DNA from 2 places in the Aneurinibacillus sp. UBA3580 genome. Region 2 is predicted to be linked to the other one. Evidence: a T-box and tRNA genes for the amino acid it is inferred to sense, from the RefSeq annotation. Region 2 holds a T-box; the other holds one or more tRNA genes.
What was found. A T-box is a leader RNA that pairs with one kind of tRNA and senses whether it is charged. The one in region 2 lies ahead of leuS (leucine--tRNA ligase), so its partner is inferred to be a tRNA-Leu.
Positions count from the first base shown of each region.

Region 1 (7,710 bases), on a different contig from region 2:
AAGCTCAAAAAACGAGATAAGCTCTTCCTCTTTCCGTATGCCAATTCGTCCCATACCCGTATCCACTTTCACATGAATCCGCGCCTTTTTATGAAGCTTTTCGGCCGTACGGCATACTTCTCGAAGCATATCCTGCTGGTATACCGTCATCGTAACTTCATGCCGGATGGCCGGCTCAATGCCGCGCGAAGGAAATGAACTGAGTACAAGAATAGGAGCAGTGATGCCCTGGCTGCGCAGTTCCAATGCTTCGTCCAGGAGCGCCACTCCCAGCCATTCCGCACCTTCGGCAAGCGCTTTTTGCGCTATCTGGTAAGCGCCATGTCCATAACCGTCCGCTTTGACTACCGCCATAATTTTCGTCTCTGCCGGAATATGTTTGCGGAAGGTCCGTATATTTTCTCCTATGGCATCCAGGTCGATTTCCGCCCAGACGTCCCTGTAAAACTCTCCGACCCCTGTCATTGATTTATCTCCCTCTTTTCTGTACGCGTGCAATCTGTCTATCCAACTCTTCTAGAAATTCCTGAGAAGCCATAACACTGTACTTTTTGTTGCCCGCCCGATATGTCGGTTTCCATACGCTGTCCCGCTGTAATTCCTGCAGAGCTACGCTTTCTTCATTTTTTCCGACCCGCATAACAAGGTGAGTTCTCGAAAGTTTATATGTCGGATGAAGAATGGCTTTGTAAATCATAGGCGAGAATCCCACGATAACAATGGCCGCACCCATAGCAATAATAAACACCGCCGTACGGTTTTGCGGCAGGAAATTCAACAGCCCGAACATTACGATGACATAAAACACTGTCTCAAGCAGCTTATACTTAAATGGACGTTTTAAATAGATGTCCTTTGCGCTCGCCTCTTCATGGCGTAGTATGTTTCCCTGCTGTTTTTTCATGCAAACTCCTTTCTCTACAGCTACTTTTGTAAAATCGGCAGCAGCTCGCCAAGATTGCGAATGATGAAATCAGGTGGTTGCCCCAGTTCATCAAATGTCTGTCCTGTCCGATTCAACCAGGCGACATGGAATCCAAAACTTTTTGCACCGGCAGCGTCCCAAGCGTTTGAGGAGACAAATACCACTTCTTCCCGCTTTACCTGCAACACTTCAAGCACACGGGTATACGCGGCCGGGTGCGGTTTATATATTTTAGCATCATCTACGCTAATAACATCATCGAGATGCTGTTCCAGTGCAGTATGCTTAACCAATGGCAGCAGGAAGTCAAGCGAGCCGTTTGAAAAAATCGTCCGCTTCCACGCTGTAAGCCGAGGCAATACATCAGACACCTCCGGATACGGCTTCAGCATAAGGTACTCTTCCATCAGTCGCTTCCGGTATGCCTCATCGAGCGGAAGATCCAATTGTCTGCATGCAAAGATAAGTGCTTCTTCTGTGATCTGTCTAAAATCAACGTACCGCCCCATTAAAGCACGAAGCCAGCTATATTCTAATTGTTTCGTGCGCCAGAGCTGGCTAAGACGAGTGCCCTGTCCCGGAAATAATTCATCGCATACCTCAATGACAGAATGGACATTAAAAAGCGTTCCGTAAGCATCAAACGCGATCGCCTTAATTTTATTTGTATTCACTTTTCTCCCCCGTTTCCATGTCACATCAGATTCAGTATAACAGATATTCTTCGAATCTGGGTACATGTCCCGGCCCTATCGGGTTTGCCGTTACATACAATTAAGTATAGAGTAGATGAAATTCACCTGAAAAGGAGGTGATCGGGGTTGGCAAAAAGACCGAGAAAAGCAGCCTCCAGGCAGCATCAAGACAATCATATTTCCCGCTTTCCTATCCTGGACAAAAGGCGACAAATAAAAAGGAAACCCTCTCCCCCTACACAAGGAGGAAACATCGCCAGAGGATTCGATCCGGCCGGATTGGCTGAACTGCTGCAAAACCCCTCAGTCCAAACACTAATCAAGAAAGGATTAAACAATGGCGTTGCAACGAAACCAGCGAAGCCGGGCAAAAAACAGAAGGGAAAAGCTGAAAAAAAGAATGGATTAAATAATATGCTGGGTGGTATGGATTTTGTGCAACTTGCTAAGTTGCTGCAAAACCCAATGGTCCAGTCTATGTTAAAAAATATATTTTAATCAAAAAAAAGAAAAAGCACCTCTTCTTGAATGTCAAGAAGAGGTGCTTTTTGCGCATGTAAGTACCGATGGTCGGAGTCGAACCGACACTCCCGAAGGAACACGATTTTGAGTCGTGCGCGTCTGCCAATTCCGCCACATCGGCATAGGTGGCGTGCCCGGAGAGACTCGAACTCCCAACCTTCTGATTCGTAGTCAGACACTCTATCCGGTTGAGCTACGGGCACATTTTTTATTTTTAGGTTTTTGAAACCCCCGCAAAAGGATTCGGAATCAGCTTCAAAGCTACACTTTTGTGGGTCAATTATGGAGCGGACAACGAGACTCGAACTCGCGACCCCGACCTTGGCAAGGTCGTGCTCTACCAACTGAGCTATGTCCGCAAAGCAGTTTCTCCACTTTTATGGATAATGAATGCGGGTGGAGGGACTTGAACCCCCACGCCGAAGCGCTAGATCCTAAGTCTAGTGCGTCTGCCAATTCCGCCACACCCGCACAATTTAATTTTGCACCCTTATCTTTTGGCTCCATAAAAGTATTTGGTATAAGCTGCGGAGCATCTACTCCACTTTTATGGGAATAAGTGGTGAGCCATACTGGACTCGAACCAGTGACACCCTGATTAAAAGTCAGGTGCTCTACCAACTGAGCTAATGGCTCGCTGGCTTCCCAGGAGAGATTCGAACTCCCTGCCAACGGCTTAGAAGTTTGATTTGATATGTCTGTCTTCGTTATGCTAACGCCTTATCAAACGGTGAATATACGATAAAGCCGAAGGTTGAACGCATTGATGTCTAACGAATATTATCTTATCACAAATCGCAAACTAATGTAAAGTACATTTTTAAAAACAAATATATCCATAAGAAAAACTCGCGGGCGGTGCCGCTTACGAATGGAATTCGCCAAGCATCGCCTTTAACTCCGCCACTTCCGCAGCGACGTCTTCTTCCGATGGCTTGCGGGCGTCTTTAATTCCATTAAGAAGACACCAATAAGAAACAGAACAATAGCACAAAAATAATAAAAGCCTTAAATAAAGGCAGTAACCCAACACCTGTCCATCCCCATTTACATAGTATGAAATGTAATTTAATCCATTGTACATGGGAGGGAATTGTATGGGTTTTTTTGGTGGGGAACGAGAAATTGGCGTTATCCTTGTTCTCTTTATCCTCTTGGTCATTATTGCGTGTGCATGTGACTAATAGGTAGGAAAGGATTCCCCTGTTCGTTATGTAGTAGCAGGGGAATCACCCCGATATCATTTCCAGAAAACTCAAATACCCGGATCACTTTTGAGCGATTAAAAGTGATCCTTTACATACACCAGGTTATCGGAACCTGTACACATAAAAGCCTGACACTCCCCTATTTTTTATATAGGGTAATATGTCAGGCTCTTTAATTTACTTTAATTTACTTTAATTTTAGTAAACCTCATAAGGAACAATCGACTTATTGTAGTAAGGTACCTGGTTTCACTAAAATTTTAACATGATTTTTTTCCTTAACTAAAGACTCAAAACCTTCTTCTACAATGTCTTTTAAGTCGATTTTCTTTGTAATCAATTCTTCTGCTTTAATACTCCCATTTGCAATAAGTTGAATAACAGATGGGAAGATATCTCGATAAGCGATGACCCCTTTAATATCCCTTTCTTTTAACACAAGGTTATTCGGAAGTATTGTCGCTGTTTTTTCCCAAATGCTAACAATAATAATCTGACCATCTGCTTTTGTACTTTCGATTGCTTGATTCAGTACAGCATCTATTCCAGCAACTTCAAAACTTACATCTACCCCACCGCTTGTTAATTGTTTGATTTCCTTTACAACATCGACCTGGCGTGGATCTAAAACAACGTCAGCGCCTACCTTCTTGGCGAATTCTTTTCTTTCCTCGGAAACTTCAACAGCGATTATTTGCCTCGCACCGGCAGCCTTCGCAGCTTGAATGGTTAAAAGTCCAATTGGTCCCGCTCCAAAGACCGCTACAACATCTCCAACTTTTACTTTACTCTGTCTTACAGCATGAACCGCAACTGCTGTCGGCTCTACAAGAGCCCCTTGCTCGAAACTCATATTATCAGGCAATTTATGTACCATATTTTCCTTTACTACTGTGTATTCTGAAAATCCACCGCCACCACCAGCTAATCCATGAAATCCGAGAGATTCACATAAATTATATTTACCTGTTCTACACTCCGGACATTTTCCGCAAGAAAGAATTGGTTCAACGGCAACACGATCCCCAACTTTCACGGTCGATACTCCATCCCCGATTTCAACAACTTCTCCTGCGAATTCATGTCCAAGAATCACAGGAGCTTTTTCATTGGTGAGAGGATGAGCCTCTTCTCCAGGAATAAAAATAGGACCTGCTAAATATTCGTGTAAATCAGTACCACAAATCCCGCACCATTCCACTTTAATTTTTACTGTACCTGATGTGACTTTTGGTTCTTCAATGGTACGCACCTGAACATCTTTAACCCCATACCATATAGCTGCCCTCATCATTTTCCACCCCATCTAATAATTTCTAAAAATAACCCAAATAAATTATATCATTTATCTATAAGTTTTTAGTACGTGTATTCATTTAGTTAGTTAGAAATTTTTATATTCTCTTAGATACATATATCTAAAATAAATTAACTCCCCGGCAACATACCGAGGGGGGTTTTATTAGCATGGTAAAAACCTTTCTTCATGAAGAGCTGTAACCATTTGTTCTAAAGTTAAATTGAAGTTTATATCCTCTACCCTAATTTTAAATTTTCTTTCGGAGGGGACATATAACACATCATTACCATTAATCTGATACAGTACTACCGTTTGGTTTTTCTGTTCAGCATATCGTTTAGCCTTATATAAAACCGAAAAAATCATGCCCCATGTGGGCAGGTATGGTTTTGTGCGTTTTATCTTTATCAAATCGGTAATAATTCTGTCTAAGGATTCGACTGTCTCCATTTCAAACATTCCCCTTGGTAACTCTGATTTTAATAACAAAAGATTAACATAAAACTACTCCCTGGTAACATACCAGAGAGCGGTTTCATTACGTTGCTATTATGCAAACATTTTTAAGAAAATCTTTGAAAATTAAAAGAATTCATTTGCGTTTGTGCCGCCAGTAGTAAGCGTTATCCCAGGGGTGCCTGGAACAAGCTCAAAATGGCTTGCTTCTACCTTGTTAACTGTAGCAGACACTTGTGCATTTGTTAATTGATAGTTCAAATCATCAACTAAATCGTCCATATTAGCATATTGATACCCTAGCAAAATCTCGGCAGTATGAGTTCCATCACTTATAGTAAATAAACAATTCTTAGAAGTATCATCATCACTACCTGAAAATGACTTATCTTGAAAAAAGTAATTCCAATCATCACCATCTAACATAACGGATGCATTACTACCAGTCTTGAAGGTATTAATATTAAATGTATCGTCTGCTGCGTAACTGCCTGCATTCAGCGTCCAATTAGCAGGCTGGATACCGTGACCAAAATAATAATCTTGAATTTGACTTTCAATGGCCGAGCCAATAACTTGACCAATGCTAAAACCATTTCGTGGTATATTCCAATTTAGAGTAATCGCGATAGTGGTTATACCATCACTTATGGTAAATGTTTTAGCATTGTTCCCACTAAAGTCGGCAGATGTCATGGGCTTGCTTCGCTGATTGGCTTGAGTGGCATATACAGTTGAAAAATCAAAATTAGTTATTGCTTTACTTTGTATGCGATTGGCATTAGTTGTGAAGGTCCATATTGTTTTGTCTTGAATGCCCGCAAAGGAATTACCTGCAATGTCAGTAATAGCCCCATTCTCAATCTCAATATAATAACTTGTAGAACCACCTAATCCAGGGTTTTTGATTGTGACCTTATTTCCCGATACACTTACTCCAGACTGATTATTTGTACTGAGAGAAGCAACGATACTGTCATCAATTGTTTTCTTTATCCAGATTGTTTTTTCAGTTCTTAAAGCTACATTCTCATCAAAACTTATAGCGAAATCATTTGTGGCACTTACTCCTACCGCATTATTACTTGGATTTAATTCCTGAACAACAGGAGGAGTTGTATCTACGGGTGCCGGCTGCACTGTTACGGTGAAGCTTTGACTTACGGTGCCTCCTTTACCATCTGTGGCCCTCACAGTTACCATCGTTGTACCAGGTGCTTTCAGTGTAATATATATATCAGTACCATCAAGCGCTACAGTAACTACCTCTTCGTCACTAGAGACAACATCAAAGAGCAATTGATCTCCATCTGGATCTATAAAGTACCCTCTTAAATCTATTTGTATCCTTGTTCCTCCCACAGTACCTGATTGATCCTGTATTCTATTTGTTACTACGGGAATCTCATTATCAGGTAGATAAGTAATTGTTTGTTCCGGCTCCGCCTCCATTAGAACTACTATTGTTATTCTGAGTCGGCGCAGGAATTTCTGTCTGCTCTGGTGCAGGAATTGAGGTGTTTGGTGGTTGAGGTTGATTTTGGATTGGATTTTGTTTTTTTTGTGCCTCAACTACCCGAAGAAATTTGCTTGCTACCAAGGCAACCGCTTGCCTTTCAGCATTTCCCCCGGGATTGAAGGTGCCATCGCTGTTCCCTACAAGCAGTCCGAGCTCTACTGCCATGGCAACAGCATCTTTTGCATAATCCGATATGGAAGCTGCATCACGAAATCTCAAGCTAGCTGCTTTTCCAGTTGCATCTACGCCCAGAGCTCGTATGAAAATAACAGCCATATCTTGCCGTGATAAATTCTGTCCGTTACCAAACTGGCCATTCCCCTGCCCTTTTATTAAACCGGCCCGTGCAACAGCCTCTGCATATTTAAATGCATAATGATTAGGAGGAATATCAGAAAATGTAGCTTTTGCAGGTACATTTGTAGTATCTAGATTCAAAGCCTTGGCAAGAACAATTGCAAAATCCTGTCTTGAGATCTTTCCTGTTGGATCAAATTTCCCGTTTCCTTTTCCATTTAGAATCCCTTCGCTGGTAAGCTTTAAAATGGCATCTTTTGCAAACGAGTTATCTATATCTGAGAAAGTAGTTAATGCATATACAGGAAGTGCACAAGAACTAAGTAATGCAGCAGTAGTTAAAATTCTTATAATTTTTGTTTTATTCAAAATATTAATCCCCTCCTAGAATTTTAATTTCTACATTTCTCCATCTTATTAAAGAAACTAATCCCGCCATAGTAAAAATTCAGTCACATTACTTATCAATATTATGTTTTTTGAACCAATTTCTTAAGGACTATTATACCTATAACGCTATATGACTGAGTCATAATTTTATAAATCGGGTATTCAGCTTCTCACTCTATTTCTTTTTGATACCTCGGACCCCTCCGGCCGCTTTCTTCTGACCAACAAAAAAGCGGTATGTCATCGTTCTATCACCGTTTGATTTCACGATAACAGAACGTTAACATACCGCGTATTCTTTGCATGGCGTCCCAGGAGAGATTCGAACTCCCGACCGACGGCTTAGAAGTTTGAGCGCTATATCTTCGGCATGTCAACGTCTTGTCAAACGGTGATTT
Region 1 is NZ_DFMZ01000023.1:31,109-38,818, reverse strand. It holds gene alr (alanine racemase) at 1-465, opposite strand, end outside; gene B2899_RS03600 (hypothetical protein) at 470-904, opposite strand; gene B2899_RS03595 (haloacid dehalogenase type II) at 925-1,599, opposite strand; gene B2899_RS03590 (hypothetical protein) at 1,747-2,118, shown strand; tRNA gene B2899_RS03585 (tRNA-Leu) at 2,182-2,263, opposite strand; tRNA gene B2899_RS03580 (tRNA-Arg) at 2,269-2,345, opposite strand; tRNA gene B2899_RS03575 (tRNA-Gly) at 2,426-2,501, opposite strand; tRNA gene B2899_RS03570 (tRNA-Leu) at 2,534-2,613, opposite strand; tRNA gene B2899_RS03565 (tRNA-Lys) at 2,703-2,778, opposite strand; gene B2899_RS03555 (2,3-butanediol dehydrogenase) at 3,577-4,641, opposite strand; gene B2899_RS03550 (hypothetical protein) at 4,813-5,100, opposite strand; gene B2899_RS03545 (Ig-like domain-containing protein) at 5,233-6,558, opposite strand; gene B2899_RS03540 (S-layer homology domain-containing protein) at 6,518-7,291, opposite strand.
Region 1: it has a tRNA-Leu gene. The T-box ahead of leuS (leucine--tRNA ligase) is inferred to sense a tRNA for this amino acid. The anticodon was not compared.

Region 2 (7,710 bases):
CCGCTTGACGTCGTGCTGGTGAGCGCGCGCAAAGGAGAAGGTATAGATCGTCTGGTGGCGGCGATGAACGAACACCGCAAAGGACGGGACATTTACATCGTGGGTGTTACCAATGTCGGAAAGTCGTCCTTAATCAACCGGCTGCTTAAGCAATTCGGTGAATCGGAGATGGATATTACGACATCCCAGTTCCCCGGCACAACGCTTGATGTCATCGAGATTCCGCTGGATACGACGTCGTCGCTGTTCGATACGCCAGGTATTGTGAACCGTGACCAGCTGGTACACAAAGTTGCGCCGCAGGAACTTAAATTGATTATGCCTGACAAGCCGATTAAGCCAAGAGTGTACCAGTTGAATGCCGAACAGACGCTGTTTGTCGGCGGTCTGGCCCGCATCGATTTTGTTAAGGGCGAGCGGCAGCCGTTTGTATTTTACTTGTCGAACCATTTGAACGTGCATCGTACGAAGCTTGCCAAAGCGGATGAGCTGTACGCAAAGCATAAGGGTGAATTGCTTGCCCCTCCGGGCAGGGAAGCGGCAGAGAAAATCGTCTGGGATACATTCACATTCAAAGTTCCATCCGGTACGCACGACATCGTCATTTCCGGTCTGGGCTGGATTGCGCTGCACGGAAAAGGCGCAAACGTAAACGTACATGTGCCGAAGGGCGTAGCTGTAGGCCTTAGACACTCGCTAATATAAGCGGTTTGTTTACCCCTGGTCTTCAGGGGGTTTTTTATACATAACGGGTGAGGTAACAAAAGGAATAGGAAACAATAGCAGAGAAGAGGAGAGAGTCGATGAACAGTCAAACGATACTGACCGGGTTATTCGGACATCCGGTGGGCCACTCGTTGTCGCCGCTGATGCATAACCGGGCGTTTGCGGAGCTCGGAGTTAACTTTCATTATGCCGCATTCGATATCGATCCGGGTCAGGTACGGGAAGCGGTCGCAGCTATCCGCGCTCTAGGTTTGCGGGGTGTCAATGTTACCATCCCGTATAAAGTAGCGGTGATGGACTATCTGGATGAAGTGGAGGAAGAGGCAAAAGCGATCGGTGCCGTCAATACGATTGTCAATGAAGGTGGTAAACTCATCGGTTACAATACGGATGGAAGGGGCTTTGTGCGTTCGTTGATTGAAGAAACGGGCATCGATGTGAAGCGGCAGTCTGCCATACTGGTAGGCGCAGGCGGTGCTGCACGAGGTGTAGCGGTGTCTCTACTGCGTGCCGGTCTTCCCTCGCTTGCCATCGCCAATCGTACGGAAGAGAAAGCCGAGCGATTGGCCGAGCAGTTGCAGGCGATGAACCCGCAGGCCCGGATAGCTGCGCTGCCGATGAAGGAGATTGCAGATGCGCTTACAGATGCCACGCTCCTGGTACAGACAACATCCATCGGCATGCATCCGAACATAGACGCGAGCCCGGTCGCGGCAGAAGCGTTGCACGAACGTTTGCTGGTCAGCGACTTAATTTATAATCCGCTTGAGACGAAACTATTGCGTGACGCGAAAGAAAAAGGTGCTCGTATCCACCATGGTTTGGGTATGTTTATCTATCAGGGCGCACTCAGCTTTGAATACTGGACAGGACAGCCGGCTCCCGTAGAAGCGATGCGCAAAGCCGTATCGGATGCGCTGTACAGCCGGCGGCAAGAATAAGGAGGAACATCATGCTAACAGGAAAGCAAAAGCGTTATCTGCGTTCACAGGCGCACCACTTGAGTCCGATTTTCCAGGTAGGCAAAGGCGGGGTCAATGAAAATTTAATCAAGCAAATTGAAGAGACGCTTGAGGTACGTGAACTGCTTAAAGTATCGGTATTGAACAATTGCGGCGAAGATAAGGAAGAGGTGGCGGAAGCAATCGCGGCCGGGAGCGGCGCAGAAATCGTGCAGATTATCGGCAATACGATCGTGCTCTATAAAGAATCGAGGGAGCATAAGACGATTGAGCTTCCAAAATGAGCAAAAAAAGGTCGGGCTGTACGGCGGCACGTTCGATCCTATTCATACCGTCCACTTAATCGTCGCCGAGCAGGCCCGGGATGCGTTGAATCTTGATGAAATATGGTTTCTGCCTGCGCATATTCCACCTCATAAACGCTCCAGACGGATTACGGCCGATATTCACCGGGTCGAGATGATCAGGCTTGCTATCGCAGACAATCCGCGTTTTTTGCTAAATACGGTCGAACTTGAGAGAGACTCCGGGCAGCCTTCCTATACGTATGATACCGTACGGTTGCTAAAGGTGCGGCATCCTGAAGTGGATTTTTATTTCATCATCGGCGGGGATATGGCGAACTATCTGCCTAAGTGGCACCGGATCGATGAACTGGTTCAGATGGTACAGTTTGTGGCATTGGCGCGTCCCGGTTATACGATGGAGAACAAATATATGCAGCGTGTGATTGAAACGGAAATGCCGCAGCTGGATGTTTCTTCGACCATGATTCGCGAAAAAGCGTCGGCAGGTAGGTCCATCCGGTATCTTGTTCCGGATGCGGTAAGAATGTATATAGAGGAGAAGCGATTGTATGAAGCGTGAACAATTGTTGGAAGCCGTACGCGGACAGATTACCAAGCACCGCTACGAGCATACGCTCGGTGTGGTAGAGACCGCGATTCGGCTCGCTGAAAAATACGGCGCCGACAAAGAGAAAGCGGAAACAGCGGCCATTCTCCATGACTACTGCAAATTCTGGCCGGAAGACAAAATGCGTAACATTATTGAGAGTACACCGCACATTCCGAAAGATCTGCTTGAATATGATACAGAGCTGTGGCATGCGCATGTTGGGGCTGAGGTTGTACGAAGGGATTTAGGTATCGAGGATGAGGAAATCTTGGACGCGATCCGCTATCACACTTCGGGCCGTGAGAACATGACATTGCTTGAAAAAGTAGTCTGTCTGGCCGACTATATTGAGCCCGGCCGGCAGTTTCCCGGTGTTGACGAACTGCGAACGGCAGCGGAGGAAGATTTGGACCGCGCCCTGGCGAAAGGACTGGGAGGGACGATTACATTTCTTGTTAATCGGGAAAAAAGAATATATCCCCTCACCGTTCTGGCCCGCAACTCCTTGGTAAAACCGAAAATGAAAAACGTAAAGGAGGAAGAATAGCGAATATGACAGAACTTCAAATCGCACAGCTGGCCGCAAAGGCGGCCGAGGATAAGAAAGGGAATAATGTAGTAATCCTGGACTTGAAAGGTCTTTCCATTATCGCGGATTACTTCGTGGTCTGCCATGGAAATTCCGAGACGCAGGTTCAGGCCATCGTTGACAATATTAAAGACAGCGTAGAAGAGGCCGGGCTTACGGTGCGCGGCCGGGAGGGCTACGATGAAGCCCGCTGGGTGCTTGTTGATTTAGGCGATGTGGTTGTTCACGTATTCCATCGTGACGAGCGTGAGTTCTACAATATCGAACGCCTTTGGAAGGATGCTCCCGTTGTCGCCGTCCAGTAGTTACCGGCAATTGGCCGATGTATATGATCATCTTATGGCGGACGCACCATACGACCAATGGATGCAGTTTGCGGCGGAAGTGTGGCGCTTGACCGGCACGGCCCCGCATCGCGTCGCTGAGCTAGGCTGCGGTACAGGATCGCTTACCCGCTATCTGCTCGAACGGAAGTTGGAAGTATGGGGCGTAGATTTATCCGCCGATATGCTGGAAGTGGCGCGGGAGAAGGTGGAGCGCAGTCATCCGGGGGCGCCCGTACACTGGCTCAACCAGGATATCCGCCGCCTTTCGCTCCCCGGGCAGATGGACAGCATCGTGAGCTTTTGTGATACGCTGAATTATATCCCGGACGCCGAGGGAATACGTCAGGTGTTCGCGGGAGTGTTCGAAGCGTTGAAACCCGGCGGCACCTTCCTGTTTGATGTGCATACGCCATATAAAATCGCCGAAGTATTCGGCAACGAGTCGTTTTGCTATCAAGATGAGCAGGTGGCGTATATCTGGCAGAGTTCATATGACGAATATACAGAGACGGTAGAGCATGATTTAACGCTGTTTGTAGCGGAGCGGGATGGTCTTTTCCGGCGGTTTCATGAGTTGCATCGCCAGCGGGCGTATCGGCTTGATGACCTGCGGGACTGGCTTGTTGAAGCCGGTTTTACCCTGCTGTCTCTAACGGCCGATTTCTCGTCACAGGCGGTAGAAGAAGAGAGTGAGCGTGCATTTTTCGCGGCTCAAAAACCGTAATGATGGAGAAGTTGACATAGGATAGGTAAGTTGCATATAATTTTAGATAAATTGCAAATCATGGCTTTGATAAGGAGCAGTAGTTGTCAGGAAGCGAAGCAGAGAGTTAACGGTCGGTGTGAGTTAACCGTTTCGGGCAATGAACTCGCCTTGGAGCCGATAGCGGGAAAGGCAGCGAGTACCGTTATCCGCCTCATCCATGTTACGGATGCTAAAGTGGACGCCGGTAGCACAATTGCGTGGCGTTAACTAGGGTGGTACCGCGGGAGTCACGCCTCTCGTCCCTGGATGATACAGGGATGAGAGGCGTTTTTTATGTGAAATTGAGAACAAAAAGCAAGAAAAACATGAGGTAGAAACCTTATGTTCTGCTTTCTCTTTTATATTTCTAAGTTTCAAACTACATAGAGAGTACAACGTATCAGCCGTTGTGCTTTCTCTCGCATTCCGCTTCTCGATTGAACTATGCATGATGGAGGTTAGTCATTGATGAAAGCTTACAAGCCGCACGAAATCGAAAAAAAATGGCAGCAGTATTGGAATGAAACGAACGCACATCGTACGAACGAGGACGATACAAAAGAAAAATTCTACTGCCTGGAGCAGTTCCCGTATCCTTCCGGACGCCTTCATATGGGGCATATGCGCGTATACTCTATCGGAGATGTGGTAGCTCGCTACAAGCGGATGAATGGCTATCAGGTTCTGCACCCCATGGGATGGGATGCGTTCGGCATGCCGGCAGAAAACGCAGCGATCAAATTGGGCGCGCAGCCGGCCAAATGGACATATGAAAACATTGACTTTATGAAAAATCAGCAGAAGCAGCTGGGTGTAAGCTATGACTGGGAGCGTGAAATTGCGACCTGCTCGCCGGAATACTACAAAATGACCCAGCAGTTGTTCCTGCTTTTCTATGAAAAAGGCCTGGCGTACCGCAAGAACGGTACGGTTAACTGGTGTCCGCACGATCAAACGGTGCTCGCCAACGAGCAGGTAGAAGACGGATGCTGCTGGCGCTGCGGTACCGAAGTAACTAAAATCGACCTTGAGCAGTGGTATTTCAAAATTACTGACTACGCCGATCGCCTGCTGAACGATCTGGATCAATTGACTGGCTGGCCGGAAAAGGTCAAAACGATGCAGCGCAACTGGATCGGGCGCAGCACCGGTGCCGAGGTAACGTTTGACGTGCCGGAAGCAGGCGAGAAGCTGACCGTATTTACTACCCGTCCGGATACGCTGTACGGCGTGACGTTTATGGTTCTGGCGCCGGAGCATCCGATTGTGCGCAAGCTGGTGAAAGGCAAAGAAAACGAAGCGGATGTGCTCGCATTCATCGAGAAAACGAAAAAAGAATCCGACATTATCCGGACTGCGGCCGATGCGCCGAAAGAAGGCATGTTTACCGGCGCGTATGCCCGTCATCCGCTGACCGGCCAGGATGTGCCGATCTGGATTGCCAACTATGTATTGATGGATTACGGCACAGGAGCGGTCATGGCGGTACCTGCACACGATACGCGTGACTTCGCTTTTGCACGTCAGTACAATTTGCCGATTACGCGGGTCATCGTGCCGGAAGGTGAAACATTTGATGCAAACGAGACGATGACGGAAGCGTATACGGAAGACGGAGTACTGGTGCAATCCGGTTCATTCGACGGAATGCCGAACCGTGAAGCGCTTGAGAAAATCGCAGAGCATCTAAAAGAGAATGGATTGGGTGGGGCGACCGTTTCCTACCGCCTGCGCGACTGGCTCGTATCCCGCCAGCGCTACTGGGGAGCGCCGATTCCGATAATTTACTGCGATGATTGCGGTATCGTTCCGGTGCCGAAAGAAGATTTGCCGGTGATGTTACCGGAGAATGTCGTCATTGACGGGATGAGCAACCCGTTGGCCAAGTCCGAAGAGTTTGTCAACACAACCTGCCCGTCCTGCGGTGGCCATGCACGCAGGGAGACAGATACGATGGATACGTTCATTGATTCTTCCTGGTATTACCTGCGTTTTACCGATGCGAAAAATGATGAGATCCCGTTTGATTCGGAAAAAGCGAACAAATGGCTGCCGGTAGACGAATACATCGGCGGTATCGAACATGCGATTCTGCACCTGTTGTATTCCCGTTTCTTCACCAAAGTGTTGTATGACGCGGGGATGATAAATTTCACGGAGCCGTTCAAGAGCCTGCTTACCCAGGGCATGGTACTGAAAGACGGCGCAAAAATGTCCAAATCGAAAGGCAACGTCGTCAGTCCGGACGAAATTATCGCTAAGTATGGTGCAGATACCGGACGCCTCTTTATCCTGTTCGCGGCTCCGCCGGATCGGGATCTCGAATGGAGCGACAGCGGGGTGGAGGGCAGCTATCGTTTTCTCAACCGTGTATGGCGTATGGTGGATAACCATGCCGACTTAGTGGCAACTCATCCGCAAATCAATCTGTCCGATAGTGCCGCCAAAGATTTGAACCGGACGCTACATGCTACAATTAAAAAGGTGAGCGAGGACATCGGTGAGCGCCGTCAATTCAATACGGCGATTAGCTCCATTATGGAACTCGTCAACAAAATCTATGCATACCCGAAAGATGGTGATCCCGGCATGCTGGCACACGCGGTTGAAAGCACGATTATCTTGCTTGCACCGTTCGCGCCGCATATTACCGAAGAGATGTGGCGTACCATCGGCCACGAAGACAGCGTTCATCATCAAAGCTGGCCTGCATTTGACGAGTCCGCTCTCGTGCTTGATGAAGTAGAAATCGTCGTGCAGATTAACGGTAAAGTACGCGAGAAAATGGTAATTCCAGCGAATGCGACCAAGCAGGAGATGGAAGCGATCGCGAACGAAAACGAGAAGATTAAAGAGTTGACGGCCGGAAAGACAATCCGTAAAGTCATCGCCGTTCCCGGAAAGCTCGTGAATATTGTTGTGGGATAAATGTTATAGAATTTTGATACCTTGCGTGCTATACTTTTGAAGAGCATTCAAGCTTTAAAATTTGAGATGAGAGAGTACGGAGGAGAGAGAAGATGAGAAGAGTGCAGGTTATCATAGCTTTGCTTGTGGCGATGTTGCTCGCCCTGGCAGGGTGCGGTCAGGCGACGAAAACGGAATCCGTGCAGCAGAAGGCGGAACAGGCAAGCCCGGAGAAGAAGGTTAAGGTCGGCATTACGCAGATTGCCGAGCATCCGGCGCTTGATTCGATTCGCAAAGGAATTATTGACCAGCTGGCAGAAGAAGGATTTAAAGACGGGGAGACGATGCAGCTGGAATATCTGAACGCCCAGAACGATATGAACAATGTGGCGACAATTGCCCAGCAGATGGTAGCGGACAAGAAGGATTTGATTATCCCGATTACGACGCCGTCTGCACAGGCGGTTGCCCAGCAGGCGAAGGAGATTCCGGTTGTATTCTCTGCGGTAACCGATCCGGTGGCAGCCAAGATTGTGCCGGCGCTGGATAAACCGGCGG
Region 2 is NZ_DFMZ01000009.1:22,180-29,889, forward strand. It holds gene yqeH (ribosome biogenesis GTPase YqeH) at 1-705, shown strand, start outside; gene aroE (shikimate dehydrogenase) at 804-1,667, shown strand; gene yhbY (ribosome assembly RNA-binding protein YhbY) at 1,679-1,972, shown strand; partial or broken gene B2899_RS01945 (nicotinate-nucleotide adenylyltransferase) at 1,956-2,645, shown strand; gene yqeK (bis(5'-nucleosyl)-tetraphosphatase (symmetrical) YqeK) at 2,563-3,132, shown strand; gene rsfS (ribosome silencing factor) at 3,138-3,479, shown strand; gene B2899_RS01960 (class I SAM-dependent DNA methyltransferase) at 3,463-4,224, shown strand; T-box leader at 4,282-4,513, shown strand; gene leuS (leucine--tRNA ligase) at 4,714-7,173, shown strand; gene B2899_RS01970 (ABC transporter substrate-binding protein) at 7,266-7,710, shown strand, end outside.